Regions from separate parts of the Streptomyces sp. NPDC054863 genome, predicted to be linked through region 2. Evidence: predicted binding sites of a transcription regulator. Region 2 holds the regulator's gene; the other holds the start of a gene.
What was found. The regulator HspR, encoded in region 2, represses chaperone genes until heat shock. The targets are predictions, from matches to a motif close to TTGAGNNNNNNNNNCTCAA.
Positions count from the first base shown of each region.

Region 1: a site for HspR is predicted at 11,992-12,010, ahead of lon (endopeptidase La). Genes of this name have one in related genera too.

Region 1 covers NZ_JBSGZD010000060.1:20,599-35,826, forward strand. Annotated here, with positions in the region: gene fxsT (FxSxx-COOH system tetratricopeptide repeat protein) at 1-2,142, shown strand, start outside; gene ACWGIG_RS14260 (multifunctional oxoglutarate decarboxylase/oxoglutarate dehydrogenase thiamine pyrophosphate-binding subunit/dihydrolipoyllysine-residue succinyltransferase subunit) at 2,222-6,115, opposite strand; gene ACWGIG_RS14265 (ATP-binding protein) at 6,396-7,451, opposite strand; gene ACWGIG_RS14270 (response regulator transcription factor) at 7,673-8,410, opposite strand; gene ACWGIG_RS14275 (hypothetical protein) at 8,856-9,365, shown strand; gene ACWGIG_RS14280 (rhomboid-like protein) at 9,764-10,471, shown strand; gene ACWGIG_RS14285 (hypothetical protein) at 10,508-11,104, opposite strand; gene ACWGIG_RS14290 (GNAT family N-acetyltransferase) at 11,209-11,859, opposite strand; gene lon (endopeptidase La) at 12,033-14,447, shown strand; gene ACWGIG_RS14300 (TIGR03619 family F420-dependent LLM class oxidoreductase) at 14,549-15,228, shown strand, end outside.
Region 2 covers NZ_JBSGZD010000158.1:1,272-16,499, forward strand. Annotated here, with positions in the region: gene clpB (ATP-dependent chaperone ClpB) at 1-2,139, opposite strand, end outside; gene ACWGIG_RS24600 (pyridoxamine 5'-phosphate oxidase family protein) at 2,281-2,685, shown strand; gene ACWGIG_RS24605 ((2Fe-2S)-binding protein) at 2,807-3,145, opposite strand; gene ACWGIG_RS24610 (hypothetical protein) at 3,142-3,282, opposite strand; gene ACWGIG_RS24615 (helix-turn-helix transcriptional regulator) at 3,488-4,465, shown strand; gene ACWGIG_RS24620 (hypothetical protein) at 4,574-5,152, shown strand; gene ACWGIG_RS24625 (hypothetical protein) at 5,198-5,419, opposite strand; gene ACWGIG_RS24630 (RloB family protein) at 5,573-6,193, opposite strand; gene ACWGIG_RS24635 (AAA family ATPase) at 6,171-7,346, opposite strand; gene ACWGIG_RS24640 (heat shock protein transcriptional repressor HspR) at 7,652-8,110, opposite strand; gene dnaJ (molecular chaperone DnaJ) at 8,118-9,299, opposite strand; gene grpE (nucleotide exchange factor GrpE) at 9,335-9,997, opposite strand; gene dnaK (molecular chaperone DnaK) at 9,997-11,874, opposite strand; gene ACWGIG_RS24660 (LCP family protein) at 12,084-13,160, opposite strand; gene ACWGIG_RS24665 (sugar transferase) at 13,449-13,979, shown strand; gene ACWGIG_RS24670 ((Fe-S)-binding protein) at 14,202-15,228, shown strand, end outside.

The sequences.
Region 1 (15,228 bases), on a different contig from region 2:
GAGGACCCCGAGGCCGTCGAGGCGATCCTGCCGCGCGGGTCGGGGCACCTCCTGATCACCACCCCGCGCACCGACTGGGCGGCGCACGGCGCCGAGCTGATCGAGCTGCCGCCCTTCGAGCGGGAGGAGTCCGTCGCCTTCGCCCTGCTGCGCGCGAAACGCCTCAGTCCCGCCCACGCCGACCAACTGGCCGCCGCCGTACAGGACCTGCCGCTCCTCATCGCCCAGACCGCCGCCTGGCTCGACACCCATCCGGCGGCCTCCGTCGCCGACTACGTACGGGACATCCGGCACGGCAACCCGCACGAGGCGGAGGTCGAGCGGGCCCACGACTACCCGGCCGGCTTCAAGGCCGCCTGGGGCCGCACCGTCAACGGCCTCCTCGAACAGCACCCGCAGGTCTACGAACTCCTCGTCCTGCTCGCCTTCTTCTCGCCCGACGTCGTCCCCGCCCGTCTGCTGCGCACCGCCCGCGGCGGCGATCTCCCCGAGCATCTGGCCACCCTGGTCAGCGAGCCCAGCACCTGGAACTCGGCGCTGCGCACCCTGTCCGAGGCGACGTCGATGCGCGTCGAGTACGAGCCGGGCCCGCGGATGGACATCGTCACCGTCGGCACCCTGCGCATGCACCGCCTCTTCCACCGCTTCGTCCGCGGCCACCTCTCCGCGGCGGACTTCGCCCGCGCCTCCGCCATCGCCTGCCGGGTCCTCGTCGCGGGCGACCCCCGCGACCCGGGCAACGGCTCCCACTGGCCGCGGTACGCCGAACTCGTCCCGCACCTCGAACTCGCGGGCGCCCTCGGCTCCACCGACCGCGACGTGCGCGCGGTCGTCCTCAACTGCGTCGAGTACCTGCGGGTGCGCGGCGAGTACGTCGAGGGCCGCAGGCTCAGCGCGTCCGCCGCCGACTCCTGGACGAAACTCTCCGGGCCCACCGACCCGGACGTCCTGGTCGCCCGCCACCAGCACGCCAACATGGAACGCAGGCTCGGCTCCTACCGCACGGCCGAGGAGATCGGCCGCGCCACCCTCTCCCTGGTGTCCTCCGGCAGCGAGGTCCGCCCCATCGAACTCGTCCGCGCCAAGAACGGCCTCGGCGGCACCCTCATGGCACTGGGCTCGTACGACGAGGCCCGCACCCTCTTCGAGGAGGCGGCGGGTGACGCCATCCACCTCCTCGGCGAGTTCCAGATCCCCCGCATCCTCGACATCCGCTCCAACCTCGCCATCGCCATCGGCCTCCAGGGCCACTACCAGGAGGCCTACGACCTGCACAGCGAGATCCTGGAGGAGTCCATCCGGCTCTTCGGCGGCAAGGCCCGCCTCACCCTCCACGCGGGCCTGCACACCGCGTGGATGCTGCGCCTGCTCGGCCGCTACCGCGAGGCCCTCGACATCCAGGAACAGAACTGCCGCCTGCACGCCCAGGTCCTCGACAAGAACCACAGCGAAACCCTGATCGCCGAACACAACCTGGCCCTGTGCATGCGCCGCGACGGCAACCTCAACTACGCGTGCGCGCTGATGCGCAAGGTCCGCACCAACATCATCCGCCACCGCGGACCCGACCACCCCGAGGCGCTCCTCGTCAGCGCCGACTACGCGATGCTGCTGCGCGACACCGGCGACCTGCCGGGCGCCCACGAGACCGCCGAGGACGTCGCCGCGCGCTACGAGGCCCAGCTCGGCCCCACCCACCCGTACACGGCGGGAGTTCAGGACAACTGCGCCCTCATCCAGCGCGATCTGGGTGAACACGCCGCCGCCCTCGCCCGCTCCCAAGACGCCCGCACCACCATGGAACGAGCCCTCGGCACCGGACACGCCTGGTCGATCGGCATCGCCATGAACACCGCATCGGCCCGCGCGGTGGCGGGCGACCCCGAGGGCGCCGCGGACCTCGGCCGCACCGCCCTGTCCCGGGCCCGCGCAGCCGTCGGCGACTCGCACGTCCTCACCCTCAACCTGGCGACCGGCCTCGCCCAGGACCTGCACACCCTCGGCCGCACCGAGGAGGCCGAACACATCCGGCAGGACGCCCTCACCCGCCTCACCGCCGGCTTCTCCGAGGAGCACCAGCAGGTGCAGTACGTACGTGACGGCCGCCGCCCCTACTGGGACTTCGAGCCGCAGGTGCTGTGAACGCCGAAGGGCCCGGCGCCGCGAACCGTCTCGCGGGGCCGGGCCCTCAGCTGCGTACAGCTACAGCCGTCTCAGGCGCTTACGCGTCGAAGACCTCGTTGCACAGTGCCTGCTGCTCCGCCTGGTGGCGCTTGGCCGAGCCCACGGCCGGGGACGAGCTGTGCGGGCGCGAGATGCGGCGCAGGCGCTCGCCGTGCGGGATGTCCGCGCCGACGGCCAGGTCCAGGTGGTCGATCAGGTTGAGGGCGATGAACGGCCACGCACCCTGGTTCGCCGGCTCCTCCTGGGTCCACAGGTACTTCTCGGCGTTCGGGTACTTGGCGATCTCGGCCTGGAGCTCCGCACCCGGGAGGGGGTAGAGGCGCTCAAGGCGGATGATCGCGGTGTCCGTGGTGCCGCGCTTCTGCCGCTCGGCATCCAGGTCGTAGTAGACCTTGCCGGAGCAGAAGACGACCTTGCGGACCGCGGAGGCCTCCACCGAGTCGTCGCCGATGACGGGACGGAAGCCGCCCGTCGTGAACTCCTCGGCCTTCGACGCCGCGGCCTTCAGACGCAGCATCGACTTCGGGGTGAAGACGATGAGCGGCTTGTGGTGCGGGTTGTGGACCTGCCAGCGCAGCAGGTGGAAGTAGTTCGAGGGGAGCGTCGGCATGGCGACGGTCATGTTCTCCTGCGCGCACAGCTGGAGGAAGCGCTCGATGCGGGCGGACGAGTGGTCCGGTCCCTGGCCCTCGTAACCGTGCGGGAGGAGCAGCGTGACGCCCGAGTGCTGGCCCCACTTCTGCTCGGCGGCCGAGATGTACTCGTCGACGACGGACTGGGCGCCGTTGACGAAGTCACCGAACTGGGCCTCCCAGAGGACGAGCGCCTCGGGGCGGGCCAGCGAGTAGCCGTACTCGAAGCCCATGACCGCGTACTCGGAGAGCAGCGAGTCGTAGACGTTGTAGCGGGCCTGCTCGTCGGAGAGGTAGTTGAGGGGGGTGTAGTCCTCGCCCGTGTGCTGGTCGACGAGGACCGCGTGGCGCTGGCCGAACGTGCCGCGGCGCGAGTCCTGGCCGGACAGCCGGACCGGGGTGCCCTCCATGAGGAGGGAGCCGATGGCGAGGGTCTCGCCCATGCCCCAGTCGATCGTGCCGTCCTCGATCATCGCCATCCGGCGCTGCATCTGCGGCATGAGCCGCGGGTGCACGGTGACGTTGTCGGGGATGTCGACCTGCGAGGACGCGATCCGCTTCACCATCTCCTGGGAGATCGCGGTCTCCAGGGAGACCGGGAAGTCGGCCTCGGGCTGCGGGACGGGAGTGGCCGCCGGGGCCTGGGTGGCCTCGCGGACCTCCGCGAACACCTTCTCCAGCTGGCCCTGGAAGTCCTGGAGCGCCTGCTCCGCCTCTTCGAGGGTGATGTCGCCGCGACCGATGAGGGACTCGGTGTAGAGCTTGCGCACCGAGCGCTTCTTGTCGATCAGGGTGTACATCTGCGGGTTGGTGAAGGACGGGTTGTCCGTCTCGTTGTGCCCGCGGCGGCGGTAGCAGATCAGGTCGATGACGACGTCCTTGTTGAACGTCTGGCGGAACTCGAAGGCCAGACGCGCGACGCGGACCACGGCCTCCGGGTCGTCACCGTTCACGTGGAAGATCGGCGCCTCGATCATGCGGGCCACGTCCGTGGCGTACATGGAGGAGCGGGCCGACTCCGGGGAAGCGGTGAAGCCGACCTGGTTGTTGATCACGATGTGGATCGTGCCGCCGGTGCGGTAGCCGCGCAGCTGCGACATGTTCAGGGTCTCGGCCACGACGCCCTGGCCCGCGAAGGCCGCGTCGCCGTGCAGCGCGAGGGGCAGGACCGTGAAGTCCGTACCGCCCTTGTTGATGATGTCCTGCTTGGCGCGGGCGATGCCCTCGATGATCGGGTCGACCGTCTCCAGGTGGGACGGGTTCGCGGCGAGCGAGACCTTGATCTGCTCACCGTCCAGACCGGTGAAGGTGCCCTGGGCGCCCAGGTGGTACTTCACGTCGCCGGAGCCGTGCATCGACGTCGGGTCGAGGTTGCCCTCGAACTCGCGGAAGATCTGCGCGTACGACTTGCCGACGATGTTGGCGAGGACGTTGAGGCGGCCTCGGTGGGCCATGCCGATGACGACCTCGTCGAGGCGGGACTCGGCGGCGCTGTCGATGACGGCGTCGAGGAGCGGGATGACCGACTCGCCGCCTTCGAGGGAGAAGCGCTTCTGGCCGACGTACTTGGTCTGCAGGAAGGTTTCGAAGGCCTCGGCCGCGTTCAGGCGGCGCAGGATGCGCAGCTGCTCCTCGCGCTCGGGCTTGGAGTGCGGGCGCTCGACGCGGTCCTGGATCCACTTGCGCTGCTTCGGGTCCTGGATGTGCATGAACTCGATGCCGGTGGTGCGGCAGTACGAGTCGCGCAGCACGCCGAGGATGTCGCGGAGCTTCATCATCGACTTGGAGGCGAAGCCGCCGACGGCGAACTCCCGCTCCAGGTCCCACAGCGTCAGCCCGTGCTCGTTGATGTCGAGGTCGGGGTGCTTGCGCTGCTTGTACTCCAGCGGGTCGGTGTCGGCCATGACGTGGCCGCGCACCCGGTAGGAGTGGATCAGCTCGAAGACGCGGGCGGCCTTCGTCACGTCGTTGTCGTGCGAGGCGTCGATGTCCTTGAGCCAGCGGACCGGCTCGTAGGGGATGCGCAGCGCCTTGAAGATGTCGTCGTAGAAGCCGGACTCGCCCAGCAGCAGGTTGGCGACGTTGCGGAGGAACTCGCCCGATGCGGCGCCCTGGACGACCCGGTGGTCGTACGTCGAGGTCAGGGTCATGACCTTCGAGATGCCCAGCTTGTTCAGGGTGTCCTGCGAGGTGCCCTGGAACTCGGCCGGGTAGTCCATCGAGCCGACGCCCATGATGACCGACTGTCCGGGCATCAGGCGGGGGACCGAGTGGACGGTGCCGAGGCCGCCCGGGTTGGTGAGGGAGACCGTCACACCGGTGAAGTCGTCCATCGTCAGCTTGTTGTCGCGGGCGCGGCGGACGATGTCCTCGTAGGCCTGCCAGAATTCGAAGAAGTCGAGCGTCTCGGCCTTCTTGATGCCGGCGACGACGAGCTGGCGGTCGCCGTTCGGCTTCACCAGGTCGATCGCGAGACCGAAGTTGATGTGCTCCGGCTTCACCAGGGTCGGCTTGCCGTCCTTCACCGTGAACGAGTAGTTCATCGACGGCATGGCCTTGATGGCCTGCACCATCGCGAAGCCGATGAGGTGGGTGAAGGAGATCTTCCCGCCCCTGGCCCGCTTCAGGTGGTTGTTGATCACGATGCGGTTGTCGAAGAGCAGCTTCACCGGCACGGCGCGCACGGACGTGGCCGTGGGCACCTCGACGGAGGCGTTCATGTTCTTCGCGACGGCGGCGGCGGGGCCGCGAAGGGTGACGAACTCGGGACCGGCCGGGGCGGAGGCCTCGGCGGCAGCAGCGGGCTTCACAGGTGCGGCCTTCTGAGCGGGAGCGGGTGCCGGTGCTTGGGCGGCGGGCTTTGCGGGAGCGGGTGCCTGGGCGGCGGCAGCGGGAGCGGCGGTGCCTGCGGGCTGCGCCTGGGCGGCGGACGGTGCCGGTGCCTTCGGTGCGGCGGCGGCCGGGGCCTGCGCGGCAGGGGCACCCGTGGCGGGCGCGGCCTGCGCCGGGGCGGATGCGGCCGGGGAGGCGGCGGGTGCGGCCTGGGCGTCGCCCGGCGTCACTCCCGTACCACCGCCTGCCGACTTCCCGCCCGTACCGCCGGAGGCTCCCGCACCCGGCTTGTAGTCGGCGAAGAAGTCCCACCACGCTCGGTCGACGGAACTGGGGTCCTGGAGGTACTGCTGGTAGATCTCGTCGACGAGCCACTCGTTGGGACCGAAGGCCGCGGCTGGGTTCTTCCCCTGCCCGTCCTGGTCGGTCGATGAATGACTTGAGCTACTGGTGGACTGAGACGACACGGCGTTAACCGCCCTCTTCCGCTTCGCAAGGTGTGTGGACAGCGGAAATAAAGGCTACGCCTCCCCGGCCGGGAGATGCAGACCGGGCGGGTCATCCGTCGCGTAAGTCACATCGGATTGCGTGTTTCAGCGCACGAAATGGCGGGAAACAAGCGTGGTTCCGCTGTAAACCGCGCGTCAACCGATACGAAGCCGGGTGCATCCGACCGAGGACGCGGCCGATAGCTCCGCATCCTGGCAGGACGGACGCGATACGTCCGTTTCTGCTTCGAACCCTACGTCAACCGCGCGTCCGGGCAGTCCCCGGAAGGGTGACCTGGATCCGGCAGCCGCGTTCTGATTCGGCCACTCCGATCCGGCCGCCGTGCAGTTCCACGGCCCAGCGCGCGATGGCCAGGCCGAGGCCCGTACCGCCGTCGCTGCCCGAACCGGGCTTGGCGGGCGCCTTCCCCTGGTTGAACCGCTCGAAAACGCGGTGCCACTCCGATTTGGGTATGCCGGGCCCCTCGTCCAGGACCTCCAGGTCCAGGCTGTCGGGCAGCTCCCCGCGCCGCGCGCGCACGGTCACCCGCCCGTGCGGGGGGCTGTGCTTCACGGCGTTGTCGATGAGGTTGGCGACGACCTGGTGCAGCCGCTCCTGGTCCGCGTGCGCGGTCAGCTCGGGCGGCGACACGTCCAGGTGCAGGTGTACGTCCTTGCGGGTGTGGTGTCCGGACCCGGAGACCAGACCGCGCTGCGCGGCGGCCAGATTGGCCTCCTTCAGCACGCCCGACAGATACGGCCACACCTCGAAGCGGCGCGCCTTCAGCGGTACGACACCGTTGTCCAGCCGGGCCAGGTCCAGCAGGGTCTCCACCAGACCGCCGAGCCGCTCGGTCTGCTTGAGCGCGGTCCGCATGGTCTCCGGATCGGCGGCCACGACCCCGTCGACGACGTTCTCCAGGACGGCGCGCAGCGCCGCGATGGGGGTGCGCAGCTCGTGCGAGACGTTCGCGACCAGTTCCTTGCGGTTCTGGTCGACGGCCTCCAGCTCGTCCGCCATGCGGTTGAGCGTGGTGGCCAGACCGCCGAGCTCGTCGCGCCTGCTCTCGCCGCCGATCCGCTGCGTGTAGTCGCCGTGCGCCATCGCGGCGGCGACGTCCCGCATCTCGTCGAGCGGTTTGGTGAGGTTGTGCGCCACGAACTGGGTGATCAGCATCGACGCGATGATCGAGAAGACCGTGATGATGCGCAGCTCGGTCTTGGTGGCGAGCGCCACCATGACCAGACCCGTGGTGAGGGCGACCGAGAGGACGACGAGGGCGATCAGCTTCGCCCTGATCGTGAAGGGGCGCAGAGTGAAGGGCAGGGACGCGAGCGACCGGGACACGAGCGACCGGACGCCGTGCGGGAACCCCTGGTCCAGGAGCCCGCCGGGGCGGAGCCTTTCGCGCAGCGGGCGGCGCACGCGCTGTCCGCAGTCGGGGCACCTGAGAGCCGGGTGCCGGGACTCGTGCCGCTGCCCCGGTACCCGCCGCCGCTGCGCCTTCTTCGTGTTCATCGTCCCGGCCGCGGTGCTCACGGAGCCGGCGTCTCCAGCGCGTAACCCACGCCGTGCACGGTACGGATGCGCTCCGCGCCGATCTTGCGCCGCAGCGCCTTGATGTGGCTGTCGACGGTCCTGGTGCCCGACGCGTCCGCCCAGTCCCACACCTCGGCGAGCAGCTGCTCCCGGGAGAGGACCGCACGCGGCGTGTTCGCCAGGCAGACCAGCAGGTCGAACTCGGTGGGCGTGAGGTGCACGTCCTCGCCGTGCACCCGCACCCGCCGCTGCGCGTGGTCGATCTCCAGCTCGCCGAGGCGCAGGATGCCGCTGCGCGGAGTGGCGGCGGCGATCGTCGCCCGCTCCACCCGGCGCAGCAGTACGTGCACCCGAGCCGCCAGCTCACGCATGGAGAACGGTTTCGTCATGTAGTCGTCGGCGCCGACCCCGAGACCGACGAGCATGTCGGTCTCGTCGTCGCGTGCGGTGAGCATGAGCACCGGCACCGGTCGCTGTGCCTGGACCCGGCGGCAGACTTCGAGCCCGTCGAAGCCCGGCAGCATGATGTCGAGGACCATGAGGTCCGGCTGCCAGGCCTCGGCCGTGTCCACGGCCGCAGGGCCGTCACCGGCCGTCTGCACCTGGAAGCCCTCGGCCCGAAGCCGGGCCGCGATGTTGTCCACGATCGTGGAATCGTCCTCGACGACCAGTACCCGACGCTGTGCGCCGGGAGTGGCCGCGAGGCCGTTGTGGCTGGTGTGTGTCTGCTCCATCGCCCCGCCCCTGGAGTGCGTTCGTAAGATCCCGCGGTCAGGTGAGCAGCGTAAGGGCACTGACCAGCTCACGGCTACGCGGTGCAACGGCGCCTACCGGCCCCGAAAGCCACGCGTCGGGCAACTCGTTCCTCATCGCCCGAATCTTGCTGAATACGACATTCCGCAATGACTCTTCGAAAGTCCGGGCGCTGCAACTCGCCCTGTGCACAAGGAGGTAGACGTTGCGTAGGCGTCGTGCCCCACTGTGGCGGCCCGGTGACCCGCAGTTCACCGGAGACATGGTTGTACGCGCAAACGTGCGGAACTTGTGAATGTTGTCTCGCGTGAGACGGCGAGGGCCGCCCGTCAGCGGGGGGAGGCCCGGGCCGCCCACGGCCGCCGAGGGTCAATTCGGCGCCGTACCAGGGGACTTCCGGGTTTCCTGCGTACGGTTGTCCGCGTGATGGGTTTTCTCGACAGACTGAACGGAACGCGGCGGCCCGGCCCGGACGCCGTGCGGCGCTCCGCCGACGAGGTCGGAGCCGCGCTGCTCGCCCTCAACGGCCCGGACGTCCCCTTCGCTGTCCGGTACGGCGGCGCGGAGGGCTGCGACCTGCTGGCGGAGTGGCGGATCACCGGACAGGACCGGGCGGCCCTGCTCGGGGCCGGAAGGGGCCGGCCGACCCGCACCCTCCAGATCCGGATGCGCCTGGTCCGGGGCGCCCGCGAGGTCCGTGCCGTCGACCGGCAGCGGGAAGTCACTCGGGTCGGCGGCGTTCCCACCCTGGTCGAAGCCGGCCGTGGCCAGGTGAACACGGTCTCCCGCACGTGGACGGTCGGGCGCAGGGAGGACGGGAGCCGCGGCATGACGGAAGACTTCCGCTTCCATGCCTCGGACATGAAGGACCCGCTGCGGGATGCGGTCCTCAAGGCGGGCTGGACCTGGCGCGGGGTCTCCTTCGGGAAGCTGTGAGCGGCTCGCCGGACGCGTCGATCGATGTGTTGGTTGCCTCGGCCGCGTCCGGTGTGAGGTGAGTCATAGACGCGGTGGGAGATTTCGGCGGAGAGTGAGCGTTGTCTGTTTCGGAAGCAGGATTCAGAAGCAGCAAGCGAATGCGACAGACGCGGCCGAGGGACACGGGCGTGGCTTGACGATTCCGGCCGCCCGCCCCGAGGCGCGGTGCCGGGGGAAAGAGGCCTCACGCAGTGCACCGCGCAGCCATGAAGCAGAAGAAGTGCCACGGGACGGCCGGGCCCAAGGCCGGAGCCGGGGGAGAGGCAGGGGCCGGGGCGAGGGCCGAGGCCGAAGCGGAGGCCGTGACCGGCCAGGGGACGGCAGTGGCTCCGGCCGCAGTTCCCGATTCTGTGCCTGTGCCTGTGCCCGAGCCCGCTTCCGTGCCCGTTCGCTCCTCCGTGCCCCTGCCCGTGCCCGCTCCCGAGCGTCGCTGGCACCTCTGGCACCTCCTTCCCACTCCCACCGGCACCCCCTTCACCTTCTGCTACGCCCTGGTCCTGGTCGCGACCTCGCTCTACGCGCAGTTCGGCGACCCGGCCACCGTCTCCGCGATGCTGCGCGGTTCCAGCACCGACGTCGCCCACCTCACGCACACCCCGGTGGTCGCCCTGGTCGGCAGCGCGCTCTGGGTGGCCGGAGGCCTGGCCTCTCCGTACGCCCTCGGGTTCGTGGTGGTCCTCACCGCGCTGGAGCGCCGCATCGGCGGACTCCGCACCGCGGGGGTCTTCGTCTTCGGGCACGTCGTCGCCTCGCTGGCCACCGAACTCCCGGTCGGCATCGCCGTCTGGGCCGGGCACCTGCCCGAGACCTCCCTCCACCGGCTCGACTTCGGCATCAGCTTCGGGCTGATGGCGTGCGTGGGCGCGCTCGCCGGGGTGCTGCGGCTGAAGTGGCTGCGGTGGGGTCTGCTGGGAGCCGTTGCGCTCGTACTGCTGCAGGACCTGATCGCGTACGCCGATCCGCTGACCGCGCTCGGCCATCCGCTGGCCCTGTGTCTGGGGCTGGCGGCCTGGCCGCTCGTACGGCGCTGGAAGGCGGAGCGGGCCGCGCCTTCGTACCTCTGACGTACCCAAGACGTGCCTCCGGCCGGCCGGGGGCGGTCAGCCGAGGCCCGGCAGGGCGGCGATGACACGGTCCAGCTTCGGGACCTTCTTCATGCCGTCCGTGACGACCTCGTGCCCCTGATGGATCACGGCGGTGGCGATCCCGTCGGCGATCGGCGGGCTGGCGACCGACACCCGGGGCAGCTTCGCGAAGTCGGAATCCCTGAGGGCGGCGCGGAGTTCGGCCAGCTCGGCGGGGGTCATCCGGCCGGTCTGCGGGGGCTTCTTCCGGTCCAGGACGGTGTACGACCCGTCGTCGTTCACCAGCACGCTGCGGTGCCGGCCGTCGATGCCGCCGCTGACGGTGGCGGCGACGAGGCGTGGGGCGTTTGCGGGGACGGAGGCCGAGGGCGCAGGGTCCGAGGACGGCGGGGGAGGGGTGGGCGGGGTCCGGTCCGTCGGCGCACCGGACGGCGAACCGGCCGAGGGTGTGGCAGAACTCCCTGCCGTGCTCCCGGGCGCCGACGCGCTCCCGGGCGCCGAGGGCGTCCCCGCGCCCGCTCCGCCGCCGGGCTTGTCGTTGCACCCCGTCAGCAGCAGCCCGCCGCACAGGACCGCCGCCGCTATTGCTCCTGCGGATCGCCTGGAACGCATGGATCGCATGATGCTCCCGTCGTGTGCCGAGTCGTCTGCTGCTGCCTGTTGTCACCGCTGTGACGTACGCACCGCACCACGCGTTCCACCGGGGCAGGTGCGGGTCAGGCCCGGAAGACGCCCGTCAGCGCCGAGTGCCGGTGCCAGCCCAGGTTCGAGTACAGCGCGCGGCCGTCGTCCGTCGCGCCGAGCACGCAGTCCTGGGCGCCCTGCTGCGCCGCGTACGCCTGGAGGGTGCGCATCATCAGGGTGCCGAGGCCCTTGCGCCGGTGCGCCGGGTTGGTCTCCACCTGGTCGACGACCGCCGTACGGCCGGTGACGGCGACCTGGCCGCGTACGCCCAGGGAGCCGTCGGCGGCCAGCACCAGCACGCGGGTCAGCCCGGCCCGGGTCCAGCTGCGCCGGGTGCAGCCGGTCGGCACGTCGGGGGCGGACAGGTCCGGGGTGAGCTCCAGCGACATCAGATGGCCGGGGGTGTCGTACTCCCAGCCCTCCGCCATCCACGGCGCCACCGCCTCCGGCGGCTCCACGAACTTGATCCAGGTGCCCGGCGCCGCGTCCGGGCGCAGCAGCTTGCGGACCGTCGTCCCGTCGGAGGCGTACGCGTCGAACAGGACGTGCCGGGTGACCGCCTTCGGCAGACCGATGTCGATCGTGACGCCCCACGGCTGCGGCACCGGGTCGGCGGCCCCGCGCGAAACGGCCCAGCCCTCGGTCCAGGCGCGTACGGCATCGGTGGTGGTGGCGAAGGCCATGAGGTCTCCCTGATGGAGCGAGTAATGGTCCCTACTAAATGGAGGCTATTACATTCTCCCGAAGCGCCCGCCGTCGACGGCTGATCGCTCAGAGCGAACACGGATCGGGGAACACTGGGGAGCTCACATGCATTGAGTCTGCATAGCTCAACTTCACTGCCCAAGGGGAGATCATGGCATCGACGTCCACACCGCTCACCCTGCCCGTGCTGCCGCTCGACGACGAGGTCGTGCTGCCCGGGATGGTGGTGCCGCTCGACCTGTCCGACACCGAGGTGCGTGCGGCGGTCGAGGCGGCGCAGGCCGCTGCCCACGGCGACATCCGTACCGAGGCCAGCAAGCCGCAGGTGCTTCTTGTTCCGCGCATCGACGGGACGTATGCCGGGACCGGCGTGCTCGGCACCGTCGAGCAGGTCGGCCGGCTGTCCGACGGCGACCCCGGCGCCCTCATCCGGGCCCGCGACCGCGTCAGGATCGGCGCGGGTACGACCGGTCCTGGCGCCGCACTCTGGGTCGAGGGCGCGCGCATCGACGAGGCCGACCCCGACCCGCTGCCCGGCTCCGTCGCCGAGCTGGTCACGGAGTACAAGGCCCTCGCCACCACCTGGCTGAAGAAGCGCGGCGCCTGGCAGGTCGTGGACCGCGTCCAGCAGATCGAGGGCGTCTCCGCGCTCGCCGACAACTCCGGCTACTCGCCCTTCCTCACCACCGCCCAGAAGGTCGAGCTCCTCGAAACCGCCGATCCGGTCGCCCGGCTGCGCCTCGCGCTGGCCGCGCTGAGCGAGCACCTGGCCGAGCAGGACGTCGCCGAGACCATCGCCAAGGACGTCCAGGAGGGCGTCGACAAGCAGCAGCGCGAGTTCCTGCTGCGCAAGCAGCTCGACGCCGTGCGCAAGGAGCTGCGCGACCTCAACGGCGAGGCGGAGGGCGAGGAGTCCGACGACTACCGGGCCCGCGTCGAGGCCGCCGACCTGCCCGAGAAGGTGCGCGATGCCGCCCTCAAGGAGGTCGAGAAGCTGGAGCGGTCCAGCGACCAGTCCCCCGAGGGGTCCTGGATCAGGACCTGGCTCGACACCGTCCTGGAACTCCCGTGGACCGAGCACACCGAGGACCAGTACGACATCAAGGGCGCCCGCGAGATCCTGGACGCCGAGCACGCGGGCCTGGACGACGTGAAGGAGCGCATCACCGAGTACCTCGCGGTGCGCAAGCGCCGCGCCGACCGCGGACTGGGCGTCGTCGGCGGCCGTCGCGGCGGAGCCGTCCTCGCCCTGGTGGGTCCGCCCGGCGTCGGCAAGACGTCCCTCGGCGAGTCCGTCGCCCACGCGATGGGCCGCAAGTTCGTCCGGGTCGCACTCGGCGGTGTGCGCGACGAGGCCGAGATCCGGGGCCACCGGCGTACGTACGTCGGCGCGCTGCCCGGCCGTATCGTGCGCGCCATCAAGGAGGCCGGTTCGATGAACCCGGTCGTCCTCCTCGACGAGATCGACAAGGTGGGCTCGGACTTCCGGGGCGACCCGGCGGCGGCCCTCCTCGAAGTGCTGGACCCGGCCCAGAACCACACCTTCCGCGACCACTACCTGGAGGTCGAGCTCGACCTCTCCGACGTCGTCTTCCTCGCCACGGCCAACGTCCTGGACGCCATCCCCGAGGCCCTCCTCGACCGCATGGAACTGGTCCGCCTCGACGGCTACACCGAGGACGAGAAGGTCGTCATCGCCCGCGACCACCTGCTGCCGCGCCAGCTCGACCGCGCGGGCCTGGAGCCGGGCGAGGTCTCCCTCGACGAGTCGGCGCTGCGCAAGCTGGCGGGGGAGTACACCCGCGAAGCAGGCGTGCGGAACCTGGAGCGCGCGGTGTCCCGGCTGCTCCGCAAGGTGGCCGCCCAGCACGAACTGGGCGAGCGGGAGCTGCCGTTCGCCATTCAGGACAGCGATCTGCGCGACCTCATCGGGCGCCCGCACCACGTGCCCGAGTCCGCCCAGGACCCGGCCGAGCGGCGCACCGCGGTGCCCGGCGTGGCCACCGGTCTCGCCGTGACCGGAGCGGGCGGCGACGTCCTCTTCGTCGAGGCCTCCCTCGCCGACGCCGAGACGGGCGGGGCGGGCCTGACCCTCACCGGCCAGCTCGGCGACGTCATGAAGGAGTCCGCCCAGATCGCGCTCTCCTTCCTCCGCTCCCACGGAGCCGAACTGGAGCTGCCGGTAAGGGACTTGAAGGAAAGGGGCATCCACATCCACTTCCCGGCGGGTGCGGTCCCCAAGGACGGTCCGAGTGCGGGCATCACCCTCACCACCGCCCTCGCCTCCCTCCTCTCCGGCCGCCTGGTCCGCACCGACGTGGCCATGACCGGCGAGGTGTCCCTCACCGGACGCGTCCTGCCCATCGGCGGCCTGAAGCAGAAGCTGCTCGCCGCCCACCGGGCAGGCACCACCACCGTGATCATCCCCAAGCGGAACGAGCCCGACCTGGACGACGTCCCGGCCGAGATCCTCGAAAAGCTGGAGGTCCACCCGGTGACGGACGTCCGCCAGGTGCTGGAGATCGCACTGGCCCCGGCGCGGGTGGCGGCCGAGGTCGCCGCATAACGATCCTCAGCGGTCAGGCCTCAACGGTGAGGGGCGACACGGAAGTTGATCCCGTGTCGCCCCTCACGGGTGTCCCTGTCGCAGTGGTACAGATAGGTGGCATGGACATCGGAATAACGCTGCCCCAGTACGGCAGCCACGCCCGCCCCGAGCTCATCGCCTCCTACGCGAAGGACGCCGAACAGCTCGGCTTCGACTCCCTCTGGGTTGGCGACCGCGCCCTCACCCCGGTCGAGCCGAGCGAGGTGTACCCCGGGTACACGAAGGAGAATCCGTACCCCGAGGGCTTCAAGCACTTCGTCGACCCGCTGGTCGCCCTCACCGTCGCGGCCACCGCCACGACCCGCGTCCGCCTGGGCACCAGCACGCTCAACGCGCCCTGGTACCCGCCCCTGCTGCTGGCCCGCAGCCTCACCTCGCTCGACCTCCTCAGCAACGGCCGCCTGGACCCGGGCTTCGGGGTCGGCTGGATGCGCGACGAGTACGACTCCGTCAACGCCGACTTCGACAGGCGCGGCGCGCGGCTCGACGAGATCCTCGACTTCCTCGGGGGGATCTGGACCGAGAACCCCTTCTCGCACCAGGGCGAGACCTGGCAGGTCCCCGTCTCGCACGTGGACCTCCGCCCGGCCCAGCAGGGCGGCCCACCGGTCTACCTCGGCGGCTTCGGCCCGGCGGCCATGCGCCGGATCGGCCACCGGGCCGACGGCTGGGCGGGCGTCGCCATGCCGGACGCGGGGCACGACGCCCTGTGGGGCATCGCCCGCCGGGCGGCCGAGGA
Region 2 (15,228 bases):
GTCCACGGTCCGCCCCTGGCCGTCCGTGAGCCGTCCGTCGTCGAGGACCTGGAGCAGGACGTCGAAGACCTCCGGGTGTGCCTTCTCGACCTCGTCGAGGAGCACGACGCTGTACGGGCGCCTGCGCACGGCCTCGGTGAGCTGGCCGCCCTCCTCGTACCCGACGTAGCCGGGCGGGGCCCCGACCAGCCTGGCCACGCTGTGCTTCTCCCCGTACTCACTCATGTCGATGCGGACCATGGCCCGCTCGTCGTCGAAGAGGAAGTCCGCGAGCGCCTTCGCCAGCTCCGTCTTGCCGACACCGGTCGGCCCGAGGAAGAGGAAGGAGCCGGTGGGCCGGTCGGGGTCGGCGATCCCGGCGCGCGTACGCCGAACGGCATCCGACACCGCCTGCACGGCCTCGCTCTGCCCGATCAGCCGCCTGCCGAGCTCCTGCTCCATGCGCAGCAGCTTCTGCGTCTCGCCCTCAAGGAGCCGCCCCGCCGGAATCCCGGTCCAGGACCCGACGACGTCCGCAATATCATCCGGACCGACCTCCTCCTTCACCATCGTGTCGACCTCACGGACCTCCGCCTCTGCGGCGGCGGCCTCCTCCAACTCCCGCTCCAGGCCCGGGATTTCCCCGTACAGAAGCTTCGAGGCAGTGTCGAAATCACCATCCCGCTGAGCCCGCTCCGCAGTCCCCCTCAGCTCATCCAGCTTCTCCTTCAGCTCACCCACCCGGTTGAGACCCTGCTTCTCCTTCTCCCAACGTGCGTTGAGGCCGCGCAGTTCCTCCTCCTTGTCGGCGAGGTCGCGGCGCAGCTTCTCCAGACGCTGTACGGAACCGGCGTCGGTCTCGCTCTTGAGCGCCAGCTCCTCCATCCGCAGCCGGTCCACGGACCGCTGGAGCTCGTCGATCTCGACCGGGGACGAATCGATCTCCATCCGCAGCCGGGACGCCGCCTCGTCGACGAGGTCGATCGCCTTGTCGGGCAGGAAGCGGGAGGTGATGTACCGGTCGGAAAGGGTGGCCGCGGCGACCAGCGCGCTGTCCGCGATCACCACCTTGTGGTGCGCCTCGTACCGCCCCTTGAGCCCGCGCAGGATCGCGATGGTGTCCTCGACGGACGGCTCGGCGACCAGCACCTGCTGGAAGCGGCGCTCCAGCGCCGGGTCCTTCTCGATCCGCTCGCGGTACTCGTCCAGCGTCGTCGCACCGACCATGCGCAGCTCGCCGCGCGCCAGCATGGGCTTCAGCATGTTCCCGGCGTCCATGGCGGAATCACCGCCGGCCCCGGCCCCCACCACCGTGTGCAACTCGTCGATGAACGTGATGATCTGCCCGTCGCTCTCCTTGATCTCGGAGAGGACGGTCTTCAGCCGCTCCTCGAACTCGCCGCGGTACTTGGCCCCGGCGACCATCGCGCCCAGGTCCAGCGAGATCAGCTTCTTGTTCTTCAGCGACTCGGGGACGTCGCCCTTCACGATGCGCTGGGCGAGTCCCTCCACCACGGCGGTCTTCCCCACCCCCGGCTCACCGATCAGCACCGGGTTGTTCTTGGTACGGCGCGACAGCACCTGCACCACCCGCCGGATCTCCTGGTCACGGCCGATGACCGGGTCCAGCTTTCCGTCGCGCGCGGCGGCCGTGAAGTCGGTGCCGAACTTCTCCAGGGCCTTGTACTGGCCCTCCGGGTCCGGAGTGGTCACCCGGCGCCCTCCCCTGCTCTTCTCGAATGCGTCGAGCAGCTTGTCCGCGCTCGCGCCCTGGTTCTTCAGTACGTCGGCGGCCCGACCGCCCTTGGCGGCCAGCCCGATCAGCAGATGCTCGGTGGACAGGAACTCGTCCCCCAGCTCCTTCGCGCGCTGCGCGGCGTCGGCGACGACTGCCAGCATCTCGCGGTCGGGCTGCGGCGGCGACACCGTGGACCCGGTCACGCTGGGCAGCGCCGACAACAGCCGCTCGGCCCCGGAACGCACCACTGCCTGGTCCGCCTCGACGGCGGCCAGCAGATCGGTGATGTTCTCGTTGTCCTGGCCCTCCAGCAGGGCGAGCAGCAAGTGCGCGGGGGTCAGATCGGGGTGGCCGTCGGTGACGGCCCGGTGGGTGGCCGCGGTGATCGCGTCCCGGCTCCTGTTGGTCAGCTCGGCTTCCACGTCTGCTCTCTCCTCCTGAACACTGCCGACAACCTACGAGCCGCCCTCTACGGCCCTTCCTCCATGACTCTTCCAACGTGCACAAAGTTGAGTCTATTCCACTCAGCTTTACGCGGTCGCGGCCGGGCTAGGCTCCGCGCCATGGCAATCGACATAAGCAACCCGAGTCCCGAGTACCGCGCCTTCTGGAGTGCACACCACTACTGCACCCTGACTACCCCGAGGGCGGACGGCTCGCCACACGTGGTGCCGGTGGGAGTCACCTACGACCCCGAGCAGGGCGTCGCCCGGGTGATCTGCTCCGGCAGCAGCCGCAAGGCGGCCCACGTGCGGGCGGCGGGCGAGGCGGGGGCGCGGGTGGCGGTGTGCCAGGTGGAGCGCGGGAAGTGGGCCACGCTGGAGGGCGTCGCGCGCGTACGCACGGATCCGGCCGAGATCGCGTACGCGGAAAAGCGCTACGAGGAGCGCTACGGGCGCACCCCCCGCGAGAATCCGGAACGGGTCGTCATCGAGATCACCCTCGACCGCGCCATGGGCAACGCGTAACGCGTGCGCCCACTGCCCCCCCACACCCACGCAGCACAGCGGCGCCCTCGTGTTCAGGTTCACGAGGACGCCGCTGTGTGGGGGAAGCGCCGATGCGATCAGTTACGACGGGGGAATCGCATCAGGCACTGCGGGGGGTGGTCATGCGCGAGGCGGAGCGGGGAACGCTCTCCGCCTCGAAGAGCTGGTGGTCGGACTTCTCAAGGTTCACGAAGATGTTGCCGTACCGGATCTCGCACCGGATCGGCTGCGGGGCGCCCCGGGGCCGGCGAAGACACCGGTAGGCCCGGACGTCCTCGTCCTGCTCGCGAACGACCAGGATCGGATCGCCGAAGAGGGTCACCATCAATGAGTCGCCGCGCTCGGGGATGGCGGAGACGAGATCGATGAGGTGCCATCCGCCGCGGATGACTCTGGCCATTTCACGTCTGAAGGACGGGTCGTCCGACGGCATGATCAGCCCCAGCCCAGGTCGTCCTCGGCGAGGCCCCAACCGGGCTCCTCACCCGCAACGAGGCCCCAGCCCAGGTCCGGCTCGCTGTCTGCCTGCACCACACCCCAGCCGAGGTCCGGCGACGGCGCCACCGCACTGTTCAAGCCAGTTCCCACTCCGAGCGCGAGTCCCGCAGCAGCAGCGGTGACAAGCACTGAGCGAAGGATTCTCTTACGCATAGTCGGCTTCGTCCTCACTTGGTGGTTTCCCTCAACCCCGTGGTGAAGACGATGGCTCATCCAGGCACGTCAACACCACCGGGCCGATGCATCATGTTCTTGTACGTACAGGACCCTGGGGGGTGGACATATGCCAGAAGAGGGCGGGAAAACGACACATCGTCACGCCGTCAGCAATTTGTGCGAGGACGGGGCACGCCTTTACGCCACTGCCCTGCGCACCGGGCGAATAGCCCGCATCGAGGTGCGGACCGCGCCCTGCCTGATGGAGTACGCGCTGCTGCATCCTGATCCGGACGACGCCAACTGGCTCCGTCCGGTTCCGCCTTCGGCCGCACTCGGTCAGTTGCTGCACCCCATAGAACGCGAGATGCAGGATCGAAGACTACTGTCCGTTCAACTCGCTGACGCATTTGAGCCGTTCATGGCCATCAGCGCTCAGGCCCCGGCGACGGGCCATGCCGTCACGGTTCTTGAGGGAATCAAGCGCATCAACGACGCCCTCGACCTCGCCGCTGCGGAGTGCCAGTCGGAGGTCCTGACGATTCAGCCTGGCGGCGGCCGACGCGAGGACATCCTCGAACAGGCCCTGGAGCGCGGCAGACCGCTCGTCGACCGCGGCGTCTCCATGCGTACGCTCTACCAGCACACCGTGCGGCACAGTCAGGGCACCCTGGCCTACGCGGAGCGGATGGCCCAGGGCCGGGTAGAGATCCGCACCCTGGAAGAGCTCGTCGACCGGCTGATGCTCTTCGACCGAACGGTCGCGTACATCCCCGTCAACGAGGACCGCCAGATCGCGCTCGAACTCCGCCACCCGGCCCTGGTCGCCTACCTGGCCCAAGTCTTCGAACAGTTCTGGCGGCGCGCCGTGCCCCTCCTGGAGCCGGTCTCCTACGACCCCACTCCCAACGGCATCTCCGGCGTCCAACGCTCCATCGCCAAACTCCTCATCGAGGGTTACGTCGACGAAGCCATCGCCCGCCGCCTGGGCATGAACGTCCGCACCTGCCGCGCCCACATCGCCAAACTGGCCGCAGCCCTGGGCAGCGGCAGCCGGGCCCAGCTCGGCTACCTGATCGCCCGCTCGGACATCCTCAACGCCTAGCGGCGGGGGCCGCCCCGCCCCACTCCCGCCCCGCCTCACGCCCCGCCCCTCCGGCCCCGCCCCGACCGGCACACCCGCCCCGCCCCGACCGCGCCGAAGGACCACCCCATGAACGACACCGTCGAGCCCCCCGCAGACCACGAGGCCGGCGCCAGGGCCGCCTCCGGGGCCGACGAGCCCCGCACCCCGCCAGGACCCACCGTGGACACCCTGTTCGGCGAGATCGCCGTCCGGCTGGACGGCCAGGACCGGCTGACCGTCGAGGGCGAGCAGATCCCCGCCGTCGTCCTGGAACGCGACCCCGCCTCCGAGACCGACCCGCTGATCGCCATCGGCACCCGCGATCCGGCCGCCCTGACCATGTACATCGACGGCACCGAGGCCAAGGTCACCCCCGCCAAGGGCAAGCTGCGCAGGCAGACCTACCGCATCGACGTCGAGCACGACGGAGTCCACTACCGTCTGGAGCCCGCCTCCGTCCCCAGCAGCAAACTGACCCGCGACGGCACCTACCTCGGCGACTTCTCCTCCGACGGCGACGAAACCGTCATCGCCGAATGGCGCGAGGACGCCGAAGTCCGCCCCGCCGACGCCTCGGTCGGCTACGCCCTCGCCTCCGCCTTCGGCACCGGCGGACAGCCCGTGTGGATGATGCTCGTCGACGCGGTCAGCGCGGCGCTGCCGTAGGACCGGCAGACCGAAACCCACGCACGGAGCCCCGGCCCAGCCGGATCACCCAGGGCAGGACAGCGGCACTGTCGCCCCCGCTTCGTCCGGGCCGACGGGCAGGACCCTTACCTTGCTCGCCGGGACGGGGAAGCTCTCCTGAGTCCTGGCGTCCCAGAGGGTCAGCTTGCCGTCGACCGTTCCGAAAGAGGCGTACACCTTGGCCGGGTCCAAAATCTGGCCGTCGGCGGGGAGCGTGCGGAGCGATACGACGGGGGTGACACACACGGGCTGCGGTCTCGGTGGCGAGGGGATGCGAATGGGGGGGCGATATCCATCCGGAGCCGGGGCGGCCGGGCCACCGGTGCACTCGCCTGTGGTACGCCCCGACGCAGCGGTGCGAGGCGCGCACCTGGCCTCGCTGCTGGACGGCCGCCCCGGTCATCCCCGCCCCACCGCAATCACCTCCAGCAGCCGCCACACCCCGCTCGCCGGATTCACTTCGTGCTCCTTGCCCGCCGGTGCGAGCGCACGGGCCCGGCGGGCGGCGTCGCGCCAGCGGTCGGCGAAGTGGCGGAAGTCGATGCGGGTCTTGTCGTAGCGGGGCAGGTGCCGGGACAGGTGGGGCACAAGCTGGGCGTACGAGCCCGCGTACGCGCCATGGTCGGCGAAGTGCAGCAGCAGCCACAGCTCGAAGCACGGGTTGGAGACCGCCACTTCGACGCCCCGCAGCGCCGCGTCGGCGACCGCCTGAGGTACGTCCACGAACTCGTCCATGTCGAAGACGCACCACGCCTCGTCGAAGTCCTCGCGCGCCCGGTCCCGTAAATCCGCGGTGTAGGTGACCAGTTGAGACGGTGCGCACGGCCGTTCCACCAGCCGGAGTGAGACCGCCGGATTGGCGGCCATGGCCTTGAAGCCCTTCAAGTACGCGGTCTCCGTGACCCGCGCCCCGCACACCACCAGCAGCCGCTTGCGGGGCTCCCGCCGCCCCGCCCGCCGCGACAGATCCGTCTCGAACGTCGGCGTCCGCCGCCCGCTAGCCTTCGGAGTTCTCGCCACCGCAGTCGTCCCCCCTGGCCGCAACCGCGTCCGCGAACCGTTCATCGTTGAGGAACGGCACGGCGCCGTAACTGCCGCCCAGATAGCGGCGTTCCCGGTTCTCGTCCTGGCGGGGCTTGAAGTCCGAGAGCGGAAAGAGCGTCGTCTCTCCGTACTCGTCCTTCTCCACGAACCACACCTGGTCCCGCTTGAGGACGTCGTCCCCGCCGCTGCGTCCGAGCAGGCTGGCGTCGTGGGTGGTCAGCAGGAGCTGGGCACCCCGGGGGTTGGTGGCCTGGTCCTGGAAGAGTCGGATGAGGTGGGAGGTGAGACGGGGGTGAAGACTGGCGTCGACCTCGTCGACGACCAACATTCCGCCTTTCTCAAGGGAGTTGAGGACTGGTCCGGCATAGCTGAGAAGAACGCGGGTGCCTTCGGACTGGTCTTCCAGGCCGAGTCGCACGCGGCCTTGGCGCCCTCGCTGCTCGATCCAGACCTTGCGTCCCAGATCCCTTCGGAAACTGGCCAAGGCCCTTTCACGTACACCGGCGTCCACCTGCCGGTCCGGTTCCAGGCCCACGTCCTCGATCCCCAAATCAGCCGCGCGGAGCAAGGCCACCACTGCTCGGGACTGCTTCCGGTCCTCCAGCAAGGCCCTGCTTTCCAGCGCCACCCCCCCGAAGACCCTGCTGACGAAGTTGTCTTCATCACCGACACGGAAGAGCACGAAATCACGGAACCACTCATACACCGGCTGCACCGCCGCCTGGTTGGAACGGGCCGCCACCGACATGAACAGTGCGTTCGGCGCAGTGATGTTCCTGACCAGGTCGAGCTCCCGGCGGGCCACTCCGTCTCCGTACGTGAATTCGTCCCCACTCCGGTGGAACACCTTCGCCCTGCGCCCCTTCGGGTAGCTGTAGAGCCACTCGTCGAGCACTCGCTCCGAATCCAGGCTCAGCCCGTAGGTGTGTCGAACGCCGTCCAGTAGCAGGTCCACCACGTACCAGGACGGTTCGTCGACTGCCTCCACGTCAAGTGCGAACGCGTGGCGCTCTATGCCCCCGCCCGGCTCGGCGCCCTGGTGCGAGGAAGTCACCATGCGCACCATGAACCGCAACGCATCCACCACGTTCGACTTCCCCGAAGCATTCGCGCCGAACAGCGCCGCCACCGGGACCGCGTCCCACTCCGTCCCCCCGGGACGGTCCGCCTCGTACACCGGGCTCAGACCGAGCGTCTGCTCCTCCCGAAGCGAGCGGTGATTGGCCACCCGGAAATTCAGTAGCACTCCGACCACCTCCTTTCAGGGGTTACCTTCCCGATTGTGCAAGAAAGTCACACGCTTGCGCGCCAGGCCACACAGTAGAGGCCACCACCGCACCCCGCCAGCTCGGTCGAGACCCCCGCCAACGACGTGTGGGGCCGGCAAGCACCGCAGTGCTTTCCGGCCCCACACGTCGAAACCCGTCCGTACGCCTACCCCTGCGACTCCCCCGACCGCCGAGGCCTCCACACCACCAGCGCACTCGCCTGCTGTACGTCCTGGTAAGGGACCAGGTCGCGGCGGTACGAGGCGTGGACCTGGGCCTCGCGTTGCTGGAGGGTGGCAGCCGCGCCGTCCACCGCCGCCGAGAGTTCGGCGACGCGGGACTGGAGGGCGGCGACCTGGTGCTCCAGCTCGATGATGCGCTTGATGCCGGCCAGGTTGATGCCCTCGTCCTGCGACAACTGCTGGACGGTGCGCAGCAGTTCGATGTCGCGGGCCGAGTAGCGCCGACCGCGCCCGGCCGTGCGGTCCGGGGAGACCAGGCCGAGGCGGTCGTACTGGCGCAGGGTCTGCGGGTGCAGGCCGGAGAGCTGAGCGGCGACCGAGATGACGTACACCGGTGACTCGTCGGTCAACTCATAGGGATTGGTGCGTCGTCGGCCGTCCATCGCTCTCCTATGCTCCCTTCGCGTCCTGGAAGAGTGCGGCCCGCGGGTCTTCGCCCGCCGTGGCCTCACGGTAGTTCTCCAGGGCTTCCCTGGCCTTGTCGTTCAGTTCGGTCGGTACGGCGACCTCGACGGTGACCAGGAGGTCGCCGCGGGTGCCGTCCTTGCGGACCGCGCCCTTGCCGCGGGCCCGCATGGTGCGCCCGTTGGGCGTGCCCGCGGGCAGCTTCAGGGTGACCGGCGGGCCGCCGAGGGTGGGGACCTCCACATTGCCGCCGAGCGCCGCCTCCACGAAGGCGACGGGCACGGTGACGGTGAGGTTGTCGCCCTTGCGGCCGAAGACGGGGTGCGAATCGACGTGGACGACGACGTACAGGTCGCCTGCCGGGCCGCCCCGTTCACCGGGGGAGCCCTTGCCGCGCAGGCGGATGCGCTGGCCGTCCGTGACCCCGGCGGGGATGCGGACCTGCATCGTGCGGGAGGACTTGGCGCGGCCGGAACCCTTGCAGATCTCGCAGGGGGTCTCGGCGATGAGGCCGCGGCCCTTGCAGTCCACGCAGGGGTCGGTGAGGGAGAATCCGCCACCGCCGCCGCGCGAGACCTGCCCGGTGCCGACGCAGGTCGGGCACACGCGGGGCGTGCCGTTCTTGTCGCCGGTGCCGGAGCACGCCTTGCAGGGGGCCTGGGAGGACATCCGGAGCGGGACGGTGGCGCCGTCCACGGCCTCGGTGAAGCTGAGGGTGACCTCGGACTCGATGTCCTGGCCGCGACGGGGCTGCGTGCGCGCCCCCGTACCCCCGCGGTTGAAGAGGCCGCCGAAGACGTCCCCTATGCCGCCGCCGAAACCGCCGGGCTGTCCGCCACCGCCGGCTGCGCCGCCGCCGAAGAGGTCGCCCAGGTCGAAGTTGAACGAACCGCCGCCCGCTCCACCGGGACCGGGGCGGAAGCCGCCGTTCCCGAAGAGTGCGCGGGCCTCGTCGTACTCCTTGCGCTTCTTGGCGTCACCGAGGATGTCGTTCGCCTCGGAGATCTCCTTGAAGCGCTCCTCGGCCTCGGCGTTGCCCTTGTTGGCGTCCGGGTGGAACTCGCGGGCGAGCTTCCGGTACGCCTTCTTGATCTCGGCCTCGGTGGCGTCCTTGGGGACGCCGAGAACCTTGTAGTAGTCCTTCTCGACGAAGTCCTTAGTGCTCATTCCTCGACGTCCCTCCTCTCGGACTCCTCGACACGTCAGCCCTTTTCGGGGCCACCGCTCTCCTCAGCGTCCTCGGTGTTCTCTTCGCTCTTCTCGGCGGTCGCGCCCGGCTGGGGCTCGGCCACCGCGACCCGTGCGGGTCGGATCGTACGCTCGCCGATCCGGTAGCCCGGCTGCAGGATCGCCACACAGGTCGTCTCGGTGACGTCCGGTGCGTACGAGTGCATCAGGGCCTCGTGGATCGTCGGGTCGAAGGGCTCGCCCTCCTTGCCGAACTGCATCAGGCCCATCTTCGCGGCCACGGTCTCCAGCGATTCGGCCACCGACTTGAAGCCGCCGACCAGCTCGCCGTGCTCCCGTGCCCGGCCGATGTCGTCGAGCGTCGGGAGGAGCTCGGTCACGAGGTTCGCCGCGGCGATCTCCTTGACCGTGATCCGGTCCCGCTCCACGCGGCGACGGTAGTTCTGGTACTCGGCCTGGAGCCGCTGGAGGTCGGCCGTGCGCTCGGTGAGCGCCATCTTGGCCTGGTCCAACTGGGCAACGAGCGCGACGTCCTTGGCGGCGCCTGCGTCCCCGGCCGGGGCCGCCGAGCCCTCCTCCACGGGGGAGGAAGGGGTCTCGGCGGCCTTCGGCTCGGCGTCATCCGCGCCGGAGGGGACGTCGGGCTTCTCCTCGAAGCCCGGAGTCTCCTCCTTCATCAGGCAGCGCCACCCTTCTTGTCCTTCTCGTCGTCGACGATCTCGGCGTCGACGACGTCGTCATCGGCCTGCGCCTGACCGGCGCCCGGGGCCGCACCCTCGGCGCCCGGGGCACCCTGGGCGCCCTGCGCGTCGGCGTACATGGCCTGGCCCAGCTTCTGCGAGACCGCGGCGACCTTCTCCGTCGCCGTGCGGATCTCGGCCGTGTTCTCGCCCTCGGCACTCTCGCCGCCCTTGAGCTTCTCCTTCAGCTCGGCGACGGCGGTCTCGACCTCGGTCTTGACGTCGGCCGGGACCTTGTCCTCGTTGTCCTTGAGGAACTTCTCCGTCTGGTAGACGAGCTGCTCGGCCTGGTTGCGGGTCTCGGCGGCCTCGCGGCGCTTGTGGTCCTCGTCCGCGTACTGCTCGGCCTCTTCGCGCATCCGGTTGACCTCGTCCTTCGGCAGCGAGGAGCCACCGGTGACGGTCATCTTCTGCTCCTTGCCGGTGCCGAGGTCCTTGGCGGCGACGTGCATGATGCCGTTGGCGTCGATGTCGAAGGCGACCTCGATCTGCGGCACGCCGCGCGGGGCCGGCGGCAGACCGGTCAGCTCGAACATCCCGAGCTTCTTGTTGTACGCCGCGATCTCGCGCTCGCCCTGGTAGACCTGGATCTGCACGGACGGCTGGTTGTCCTCGGCCGTCGTGAAGATCTCGGAGCGCTTCGTCGGAATCGTGGTGTTCCGCTCGATGAGCTTGGTCATGATGCCGCCCTTGGTCTCGATGCCCAGGGACAGCGGGGTCACGTCGAGGAGCAGGACGTCCTTGACCTCACCCTTGAGGACACCCGCCTGGAGCGAGGCGCCGATGGCGACGACCTCGTCCGGGTTGACGCCCTTGTTGGCCTCGCGGCCACCGGTGAGCTCCTTGACGAGCTCGGCCACGGCCGGCATGCGGGTCGAGCCGCCGACGAGAACGACGTGGTCGATCTCGGAGAGCGCGATGCCCGCGTCCTTGATGACGTTCTGGAAGGGGCTCTTGCACCGCTCCAGCAGGTCGGACGTGAGCTGCTGGAACTGGGCGCGCGTGAGCTTCTCGTCCAGGTGCAGCGGGCCCTCGGCGGACGCCGTGATGTACGGGAGGTTGATCGACGTCTCGGTGGAGGACGACAGCTCGATCTTCGCCTTCTCCGCGGCTTCGCGCAGACGCTGGAGAGCCATCTTGTCCTTGCCCAGGTCCACGCCGTGGTTGCCCTGGAACTGCTTCACCAGGTAGTCGACGACGCGCTGGTCCCAGTCGTCACCACCGAGGTGGTTGTCACCGTTGGTGGCCTTCACCTCGACGACGCCGTCACCGATGTCCAGGAGCGACACGTCGAAGGTGCCGCCACCGAGGTCGAAGACGAGAATGGTCTGGTCGTCCTTGTCGAGGCCGTAGGCCAGGGCGGCGGCGGTCGGCTCGTTGACAATACGAAGGACGTTGAGGCCCGCGATCTCACCGGCCTCCTTCGTCGCCTGACGCTCGGAGTCGTTGAAGTACGCCGGGACGGTGATGACCGCGTCGGCCACCTTCTCGCCCAGGTAGGACTCGGCGTCGCGCTTCAGCTTCTGCAGGATGAAGGCGCTCATCTGCTGCGGGTTGAAGGACTTGCCGTCGAGGTCGATGCTCCAGTCAGTGCCCATGTGGCGCTTGACCGAACGGATCGTCCTGTCGACGTTGGTGACCGCCTGGCGCTTGGCGACCTCGCCGACGAGCACCTCGCCGTTCTTGGCGAAGGCGACGACGGACGGCGTGGTCCTGGCGCCTTCGGCGTTGGTGATGACGGTGGGCTCGCCGCCTTCCAAAACGCTGACGACGGAGTTCGTCGTGCCCAGGTCGATGCCGACCGCACGTGCCATTTCAATTCCTCCTGCAGTTCTTACTTGAGTGGATCTGACTCAAGGATGCATCACCCACTCGCAGGAGTCAACAGACCTGAGTCGGCACGACTCAACTTGTCAGCCCTTATCTCGCTCATACACCCCGCATCAGGGCGCTGACCTGCATCTTTCTCCGCATCTTTCTCGTACAGAACGGCTTGAGCACGCCTGCCCACAGGGCCCTGCGGTCACTCGTACTCGTCGTGGACCGGCTCGAACTCCGGCTCCGCCGGTTCCTCGGCCGGTTCCTTCCGCGCCGCCTTCAGCGCGGCCAGCACCGGCTTGTCCTTCTTCACGGCGTCGAACACCCGCCGCGCCTCGGGCTGTTCGAGGTCGAGCCGGTACCAGTGGTCGGGCGCCTGGTGGTGCGGCAGCGTGGTGAAGGTGAGCGCGCCGGGCGGCAGCGCACTGATGCTGTCCGCGACCTCGTACAGCTCGTCGAGCGAGTCGAGCCCGGAGTCCGCGGTCAGCGCGGACGTCGCCGCGTCCAGCACCGGGTAGAGGCGGGCCGGGTTGGCGAGGGTGCCGTTGTTGCGGATCTTGGCCGCGAGGCGGTTGGCGAAGTCCTGCTGGCGGCCGATCCGGTTGAGGTCGCTGCCGTCCCCGACGTACTGCCGGGCCCGGACGTAGCTCAGCGCGTCCTCCCCCTTCAGCAGGTGCCGTCCGGTGCCGAGGTCGAGCCCCACGTTCGGATCGTGCTCGGGCTTCTTGAGGTCGACCTCGACGCCGCCCACCGCGTTGATGATCTTCGTGAAGCCCTTGAAGTCGACGATCAGGTGGTGGTCGATCCGGATGCCGGTCAGCTTCTCCAGCGTACGAATCGTGCAGGCGGCGCCGCCGAACTGGAAGGCCCAGTTGAACTGGGCGTTCTGCTCGACGCTGTAGCTCCCGTCCTCCCGCCGGCACCTCGGCATGTCCACCCGCAGGTCGCGCGGCACGCTGAGCACCTCGGCGCGCTTCCGGTCGGCGGCCAGGTGCAGCAGCATCACCGTGTCCGAGCGCTCGCTGCCGGCCTCCTTCCGGTAGTCGGAGCCGAGCAGCAGGATGTTCTGAGCCTTGCCCCCACCCTTGGCCGGGCGGTCGGCGCCGTGCTCGGCGAGTACGGCCTCGGTCGCCTCGTCGGTACGGATATTGCTGTCGATCTTCCGGTACGCGAGCCAGCCCGCGACCCCGGCCAGGCCGACGAGCAGGGCGAGGCCACCGCACACCAGCCGGAGGGTGCGCCGGGCCCTGAGGCGCGCGGCCAGGCCGGACAGTTTCGGCATCTGCGCCACTCCTCAAGCCCCCGGCGTCGACGCCGGGGCCGGGTGCGGCCCGTCGTGTCCGGCGCCGAGCAGCCGCCCACGCCCCTGCCCGCACCAGCGGGAGCCGCGGAACCCGGCCCCTCCTGTCACCACGGCACGCATGCCACAACCACCTCTCCGAGCTTCGCCGACCTGAGAGACGCGCACGCGTGGCGCCGCCGTCCACCGGTGTTCATCGTGCGAGAGTCATTGCCATAAAACCGACTATTTGCATGAAGTCGGACAAAGATCCCACGAAAGGATGCGGCGATGCGGTCGCTGTCCGCGAAACGCGCACTCGATCTGGCAGGGAGCCTGCTCCTCCTGCTGCTGCTCGCGCCCGTACTGGCCACGACCTGCGCCGCCGTGATCCTCACCTCACCCGGCGGCGCATTGTCCCGACAGCCCCGGGCGGGTCTGCGGGGCGAGCCGTTCCTGATGCTGAAGTTCCGCATCGACCCCCGCGCCGCCGCGGTCGGCCGGCTGCTGCGCCGCCTGTCCCTGGACGAACTCCCCCAGCTGATCAACGTCGTACGCGGCGAGATGTCCTTGGTGGGACCACGCCCGCTGCCACTGAAGGACTCCGGCCCCGGCCCCCACTCCCCGGGCCTGTCCCGCGGCCGGCTGGCGGTCCTGCCGGGCATGACGGGACTGTGGCAGGTCAGCGGCCGGTCCGATCTCCCCTGGGACGAGATGGTGCTGCTGGACCTGGAGTACGTCGATACGCACTGCCTGGCCGTCGACCTCGGCATCCTGGCGCGGACCGTCCCGGCGGCGCTGACGGCACGGGCCGCACACTGACGCTCCCGCCACCGGAGCACCGGTGAGGGTTGCCTGAGCGACGCAGATCACCGCCCGCCTGGATACTGTGCGACGGCATAAGTGGGTAATCTCAGCTCGACTGGATAAGTTACCGCTTAGTAATCAAGTGTCGCTCAGCAACCAGGCCTGAGGCCCCGGGATTCCCGGAGATGCTCCAGGCAACCCCCGTTACCCACCCTCGCAGGCCCGAGGAGCCCCCAAATGCAACTCGCCGCGATCATCGTGTCGCTGGTCCTCATGGCAGTCGGCGTCGCGCTGTTCGGCCGTGCGATCTTCCAGATCTATCGCTTCGTACGGCTCGGACAGCCCGTGCCCGCCGGCACCCGTACCGACAACCCGTGGCAGCGCGCGGTCACCGTGGCCAAGGAGTTCCTCGGCCACACCCGGATGAACAAGTGGGGCGTCGTCGGCGTCGCGCACTGGTTCGTGGCGGTGGGCTTCCTCACGCTGCTCCTGACGATCGTGAACGCCATCGGCCAGCTCTTCCAGGCCGACTGGATCCTGCCGATCATCGGCGACTGGGCCCCGTACAACATGTACGTGGAGTTCATGGGCACGATGACCGTCCTCGGCATCCTGGCCCTGATCGTCATCCGGCAGCTGAACCGGCCGGGCGGGGCGGGCCGCAAGTCCCGCTTCGCGGGCTCCAACACCGGCCAGGCGTACTTCGTCGAGTCCGTCATCCTGATCGTCGGCATCTGCATCTTCACGCTGCACGCCCTGGAGGGCGCCCAGCACCACGTCGACTCGTACGAGGCGTCCTTCTTCATCTCGTACCCGGTCCTCGCCTGGTTCCGCGGCATGGACCTCTCCACGCTGCAGACCCTCACGTACTTCTTCGCGGGTCTGAAGATCGCCACGTCCTTCACCTGGATGATCACGGTCGCGCTCAAGACCGACATGGGCGTCGCCTGGCACCGCTTCCTGGCCTTCCCGAACATCTTCTTCAAGCGCAAGGCGGACGGCGACGTCGCGCTCGGCGCGCTGCTGCCGATGACGACCGGCGGCAAGGAGATCGACTGGGAGGACCCGGCCGAGGACGCCGTCTTCGGCGTCTCCCAGGTCGAGCAGTTCAGCTGGAAGGGCATCCTCGACTTCTCCACCTGCACCGAGTGCGGGCGCTGCCAGTCGCAGTGCCCGGCCTGGAACACGGGCAAGCCGCTCTCCCCCAAGCTCCTGATCATGTCCCTGCGCGACCACGCGCACGCCAAGGCGCCGTACCTGCTCG